DNA from 2 places in the Halomonas sp. TP35 genome. Region 1 is predicted to be linked to the other one. Evidence: riboswitches for the same ligand, from Rfam matches in the RefSeq annotation. Region 1 holds a riboswitch; the other holds the start of a gene.
What was found. Region 1 has a riboswitch for thiamine pyrophosphate ahead of thiM (hydroxyethylthiazole kinase). Riboswitches for the same ligand answer to the same signal wherever they lie in the genome.

Region 2: linked by a shared signal. The riboswitch ahead of ACT3RU_RS10340 (SLC5/6 family protein) and the one ahead of thiM (hydroxyethylthiazole kinase) in region 1 are both predicted to bind thiamine pyrophosphate.

The regions. Positions count from the first base shown of each region.
Region 1 is NZ_JBQSUZ010000006.1:118,308-121,526, reverse strand. It holds gene ACT3RU_RS09580 (cupin domain-containing protein) at 1-287, shown strand, start outside; gene ACT3RU_RS09575 (DUF6164 family protein) at 284-649, opposite strand; gene gloA (lactoylglutathione lyase) at 651-1,184, opposite strand; TPP riboswitch at 1,412-1,507, shown strand; gene thiM (hydroxyethylthiazole kinase) at 1,532-2,332, shown strand; gene thiE (thiamine phosphate synthase) at 2,332-2,946, shown strand; gene ACT3RU_RS09555 (LysR family transcriptional regulator) at 2,943-3,219, shown strand, end outside.
Region 2 is NZ_JBQSUZ010000007.1:63,091-66,309, reverse strand. It holds gene corA (magnesium/cobalt transporter CorA) at 1-236, opposite strand, end outside; gene ACT3RU_RS10340 (SLC5/6 family protein) at 233-1,621, opposite strand; TPP riboswitch at 1,611-1,715, opposite strand; gene ACT3RU_RS10335 (hypothetical protein) at 1,981-2,673, shown strand; gene ACT3RU_RS10330 (CoA-acylating methylmalonate-semialdehyde dehydrogenase) at 2,735-3,219, opposite strand, start outside.

The DNA of each region.
Region 1 (3,219 bases):
TACCTTGGCAGCCAGATCGTCGCCCGGGTATTACCTATAAAATGCTGCATACCTTTGGCCAGGAGCGTGCCAGCCTGGAACAGTGGGAGGCGGGCGTGACGATTGCCTACCCAACGCTGGGCGGTGGCCTGGAAGCGTTTGTTCTGGAAGGCACCTTGTGCGACGGCGATACCGAATACCCGACGGGCAGTTGGTGTCGCTACCCTCCCGGCGCCGCTCCCCAACTTAGCGCGGGCAGCGAAGGGGTCAAGCTCTACTTAAAACGTGGGCACCTGCGGCTTGATTAACGTGTCAGGCCAAGAAATGGTAGCAGCGTAAGCAGTGCCACCATGACGACCGCCACCATTACCAGGGTGACCTGAAAGGGATGCGCCGCCAAGCGGCGCCATAAGGTAGGTGCATCGCCTTGGCTCACGGCCTCGGCGTGCGCTTGCCGAGCCTTGGTGAAGCGCTCGGCTTGATACACCGCCAGTGCTGCTTCGGCCGCCTCACGCTGGGTTTCATCACGCAGCCAGATCGCATCCACCCCTAAGCGGAAAAAACCGGCCTGCGTTTCATAGGTATCAAAACCATGTTCTGCCAGTAGTGAGCGGACTTCCATGGCTTCTTCATCGGTAACGTAGCGCAGCCGAAACAGCAGGTGTGCCATATCAGTCGCCCATCGCCGCCATTAGGTCGGCCTGGATAACTTCGATCCAGTAGCCGTCCGGGTCTTTCACAAAAATGACGCCCTGCATTTTGCCTTGGTCTGCCCGCTTTATGAACGTCACATCGTGCTCATCAAACCATGCCTGGGCCGCTTCCAAGTCCGGCACGCTAAAGCAGATATGTCCAAAACCCTGCGGTTCGGCATTGCCATCGTGGTAGGCAAAATCGTCCTGGTCTTCGGTGCCCCAGTTATGGGTAAGTTCTAACAGCCCCTTTTGGCTGAAGGTCCAGGCCGTACGCGCTTGGGTATCTTCCGGCACCTGGTCGCTGGCTTCCAGGTTCGCCAGAAAGTAGAGCGAAAACTGCATCTCTTCAAAATCCAGCCGACGCAGTACCTGCATGCCAAATACCTGGGAGTAAAAGGCCAATGAACGCTCGGGGTCTTTCGCCCGTAGCATCGTATGGTTTAAGCGAAACCCTTGGGTTTGCGCAGGGGCCGGACGAACGCCTTTATGCTGTTCACCTTGCAATGTCATCTTAGGCTCCTTATGGGATTATCTGCTAAACGAGTTGATTGAGCGGTTATCTTTGACAAAAACCATACCGTGCACAAGCTTATAGCTAACCGTTTCACACCGCATGATGCCGTTGTGATGACATACCATGAGGGCAGGACAGCCATTATTCCAGCCCCGTTTACCCTACCGGATTCCCCCTTACCCATCGCCTGCGCTTTACAGCACCGCCCAAGGCAAGGATAGTAGCCAGACGACAGGGGCGCTTGAGACGCTCAAGCTGAGATGCACCCTTAGAACCTGAACCGGATAATACCGGCGTAGGAAGTCGCGGTGTCATCGCACCCGATCTACGCTGTGAGGTGGCCATGACATCACTCCCGCTGAGCGACGCGCTTTCCGCTGTACAGCGCACCACACCGTTAGTGCACTGTATTACCAATTTTGTGGCGATGAACAGCACAGCTAACTGCCTGCTGGCTGTCGGCGCTTCCCCTGCCATGCTGCATTCTATCGAGGAAGTCGCTGAATTTACTCGCTTGGCCGGGGCACTTTCGATCAATATCGGTACGCCTTCACCACACTGGGCAGAAGGTATGCAGCTTGCCGCTAGAACGGCCAACGAGAGCAATACGCCTTGGGTATTGGACCCGGTTGCGGTGGGCGCCACTTACTACCGTCAAACGCTTTCACAAACGCTATTGGCTTTTAAGCCCAGCGTGATCCGTGGCAATACCTCAGAAATCATGACGCTTTCCGGCTTGACCCACGCGGGCCGAGGAGTGGATGCCACAGCCTCTACGGATGAAGCGCGTGAGGCCGCCATTAACCTCGCCATGCAGCAGGGCTGTGTTGTCGCGATGACCGGTGTGCAGGATTTTATTACCGATGGAACCCAGCACTGGCGTCTGAGCGGCGGGCACGCGCTTATGCCACGTGTCACTACGCTTGGCTGCGCGTTAAGTGCCACCGTTGCTGCCTTTGTAGCGGCCAGCCCCGAAGCTCCTTTGAACGCCACATTAGCCGCACTTACAAGCTTTGCTATCGCGGGTAGCCGCGCTGGACAACAGGCGGCAGGCCCGGGCAGTTTTCAGGTAGCACTGCTGGACGCCTTGTATCAGCTAACACCTACAGACGTCCGTCAGTTTACCGGGCTGGAGGAAGGCTAATGCGTTTTGATCTTTCGCTTTATCTGGTAACTGACGCTCAACTCTGTAAAGCCGCAGGGCTAGAGCGCACCGTTATTGAGGCCGTCAAAGGCGGCGTCAGTTTTGTTCAACTGCGCGATAAACACGCAAGCGATACCGACATGATTGAACAGGCCAAGCGCTTGAAAGCGGCCCTAGCGGGTAGCGGGGTACCACTGGTGATTAACGACCGCTTGAACGTTGCCTTGCAAAGCGGCGCCGATGGGCTGCATGTCGGCCAAAGCGATACAGCGGTTCAAGAGGCGCGCACGGCCATGGGGCCAGAGGCAATCATCGGGCTTTCGATTAATACCCTTGAGCAGCTTCACGCAGCCCCCGTGGCACTGCTCGACTACGTGGGCCTGGGCCCGGTGTTTGCCACCCAAAGCAAGCAGGACCATGCTAAACCGTTAGGGTTTGAAGGCCTGGCTCAGCTAGCCGCGGCCTGCACCTTGCCAAGCGTGGCCATCGGCGGGCTAAAGGCTGATCACGCCCAGCAGGTCGTTGCAGCCGGTGCCAATGGCTTGGCGGTTATCTCCGCCATTTGTGGCCAGCCTGACCCTTACCAGGCCGCACGGGCGTTTGCTCGACCATGAACCAGCTCGACCATATTGCCGCCTTTGTGAAAGTTGCCGAGCTTGGCAGCTACACGCGGGCCGCCGAGGCGCTGGATCTTTCCCGCACGCGGGTATCGCGCATTGTCATGGCCCTTGAAGAGACGCTCGGGGTGCGGCTTATTCAGCGCACCACGCGACGCCTGCATTTAACCGCCGAGGGCGAGCGCTACCTTGCGCATGCCCAAGCAATTTTACAGGCGCTTGATGAGGCTGCCGCCGACGTAGGCAGCGGTATTTCTGAAATAAGCGGCC
Region 2 (3,219 bases), on a different contig from region 1:
ATCAGTGCGTGGTTATCAAACTCTTCTATTTTGGGTGGCACGCGCTCCTTGTGGGCGTCCTGAATAGCCATGGGGTGACACTCAAACTTACCTAGTAGCCGCTCAGCAGATTCTTCTGATTCCCCCTGCATATCTATCCAGATATGACTGTCAGGGGTATTCTGCCATGTTACAAAAAGCTCTTCGTTCCCTTCATGAGTTTCGCCATCAGGGGTAGTCAAAATACTGCGAATCATAACTGTCCTTGGTTCCAGGGGGTTCTTAAATACGCTAACAACACGCTCACCACCGTGGAAGCTAACAACGCACCTAGAAACGGCGCTAGTGTGGGCACACTGTTCGGAAAGCTTGCCGCCATTATCCCTTCACTTATGCTGGCGTGACTAACCCACCCAGGCAAGATCGCACCCAATAGGCCCGCCATGCCGCCACCGACAGCTGCAAGGGGCGTCATGCGCCGCCATAAGCCCAGCAGTACGGGCACCACGGTTGCAGCGCAGACTAAATCAGCGATTAAAAAAAGACGTAAAACAGACACACCTTGAAGCGCGACAACCACTACAGGCACCATAAGCAAAACGGTCATCCAGCGTGTGAGCGCTATGGAAACGCCAGGCTGTTCACTGCGCGATACTATCAGTGAGGCAATACCGCTTTGTAGCGTATCTACGCTGGATGCCACCAGTGTGACGGCAAGCACTAGTGCTGTTATAGCCAGCCAGGGTGGCGCGTTATTGAGCAGCGCAAAAAAAGGCATGGGCGGTTCGCCCAGCGGAACGCCGTTCATGGCAGCAAGCATACCCAAACCGCCAATCACCATAACGATCATGACCGTGGCGATCCCTCCTATCCAAGCCCCGCGGGCCAAGCTGTGGTCATCACGTGCCGCCCATACCCGCTGCCAGTAGCCTTGGTGAAACAAGTTCGCGGCGGTAACCGCAATGACAAGCGTTAGAGCAACACTAAGCGCATCAGAAGAGGCGATAGAGGGCCATGCCGCACTACTCGGCATGGCAGGCAAGTGCCAAAGGGCGACGCTGGAAACCACCACTAACAGTGCAAGCAATAGCCATGCCTGCCAACGGTCAGTGGCCAGGCTTGCGCGTAGCCCACCGCTTACCGTGTAAAGCAACGTAGTGAGCGTTACTCCAATAATCACCCAGCTCGACGGAACATCAGAAAGCAGTGAGGTGATTGCTCCAATAGCGGTTAATTCAGCAGCTAAAAAGCAGGCCATATACACCACGGAAACCAGCGTTACCCAGTGGCGCACTCCGCGCCCATAGCACGCCTCGGCAAACTCAGCGATGCTCCGTCCCTCAGGGAGAGCCCGGCGTATAGACGGACCATAAAAGCCAAGAACGATAAAAGGCAGTGAGGAGCCAAGGGCATAGCCTGCCAAGGCCAATGGGCCAATAAAAGCGCCAATTTCTGGCGGTGCAAACAAAATCCAGGCGCCCATACCAGATGCAACAAAAGAGAGCCCTAGCGTGGTGCTGGTTTGTGAATTACGAGCGCTAACAAAGTCATCCAATGAGCCTTTACGCCCACGGGCTTTAAGGCCTAAAAATGCAAAGCAACAGAGCGCCGCGCCCAGCACGGCTGACGTTAGGTATGGCATGTCGCACTTCCTCCGCCGGTACTAACCGGTTCAGGTTCCAGGGTCTGCGTCATAGCATTCTCAGCCACACAACGTGGCTCCCCTGGCGACAGTGAATTGAGAGTGTATCCTGATGTAAAGCGAGCTAACCGTCAAAATGAGTGGCTACTCGCGCCGTATCCTAGCCGCTAAATAGCTAACAGGAAAACGGTTTACTTCTGCTATTCATTCGCTACAACGTTGTCTAGACTAACAAAAGCTGCTGTACACTGAGTCAAAGCATTACAAAATAAAAGTAGCTTACCGCCATTAGTGTTATAAAACATTAGTGTTACAAGCGTCGCACAGGAGAATAAGCGACGCGCTTACAGGAAACCACTATGTCATACACCGAAGCCAAGGAGCATACGCAAGGGCGGCTCAATACTCTGTTTGCTGACCCCTACCGTGCGTTTGAAAACAATACCGATGAGCGCCAGCTTCACGTTCGTGTAATGCTTTATATGCTGCTGGCCCGCCCCATGTCACGAGGAGACATGACGCTACGCGTGATCCATGGCTGGGAGAACGGTAGCTGCGAGCCTGGCGACTTACAGCATGCTGACTACGTTTTAAATACGCTAGATGATGTAAAGCGCGCGGTAAAAGACTTCGACCAGGCCACGAAGCAAAACGCTCCGCTACCCTCTGAAGACCCTGCCATTTTGGCGATGCCTTTAGCAAATGTGATCGCCGATGCCAAAGCCGAAGGGCAAGAGGTCACCGACGATATACCCAAAACGCCCGCACGCTGGTCTGCGCTTGAAGGCGGCTTGGCACTTTATACGCTTTTTAAAATGTATCACCGGTTGGTGTATGGCGAGGACGATGTCTACCGCTGCTCCCAATGCCAAACAGCCTTAGGCCCGCGTGAAATTCATGAATTTCATCTAGAGGAGAGTGAGTTCGCCCTTTTAGTGCCCCTTGTCGGACAACCAAAAGAGGCGCCGTCTCTACTCGTATTGCATGAAAGCCAACTTAAGCCGATTGAAAAGCTGCTGGAAGAAAGTTTAAGCCTGCTGAATGATTTTTAATCCTTGAGTACAACAACGTCACTGGCCCCGCAAGAGCCAGTGACTGCTTAGTAAGTAAGCGTTAGCTTAATGCAATAGTACTATTGATACCGCTTGAAACGTTTTCAGGCTCAAACCAGCGTGCCGTTACCGTTTTGGTTTGCGTCCAGAAAGCGATCGCTTGTTTGCCATTTGGCCCTAAATCGCCGAGCTTTGAAGCGCGTGAGCCAGTGAAGCTGAAATAGGCAACCGGCACCGGGATTGGCACGTTGATACCCACCTGCCCCACGTCTATATCAGTTTCAAAGCGTCGCGCCACCCAGCCAGAATTCGTGAAGATAGACGTGCCGTTGCCGTTAGGATTAGCATTAATAAACGCAATCGCTTCGTCAAGTGTTTCCACGTTGACAACGCAGAGTACCGGCCCAAATATCTCTTCACGATAAATGGTCATCTCCGCAGTCACATCGGTAAATAACGTCGGTCCCACAAAATTGCCCTTCGGGTAATCGTGTACCTGGCAGTTACGCCCATCAATCAATAGCGTTGCGCCCTCCTTTTCACCGG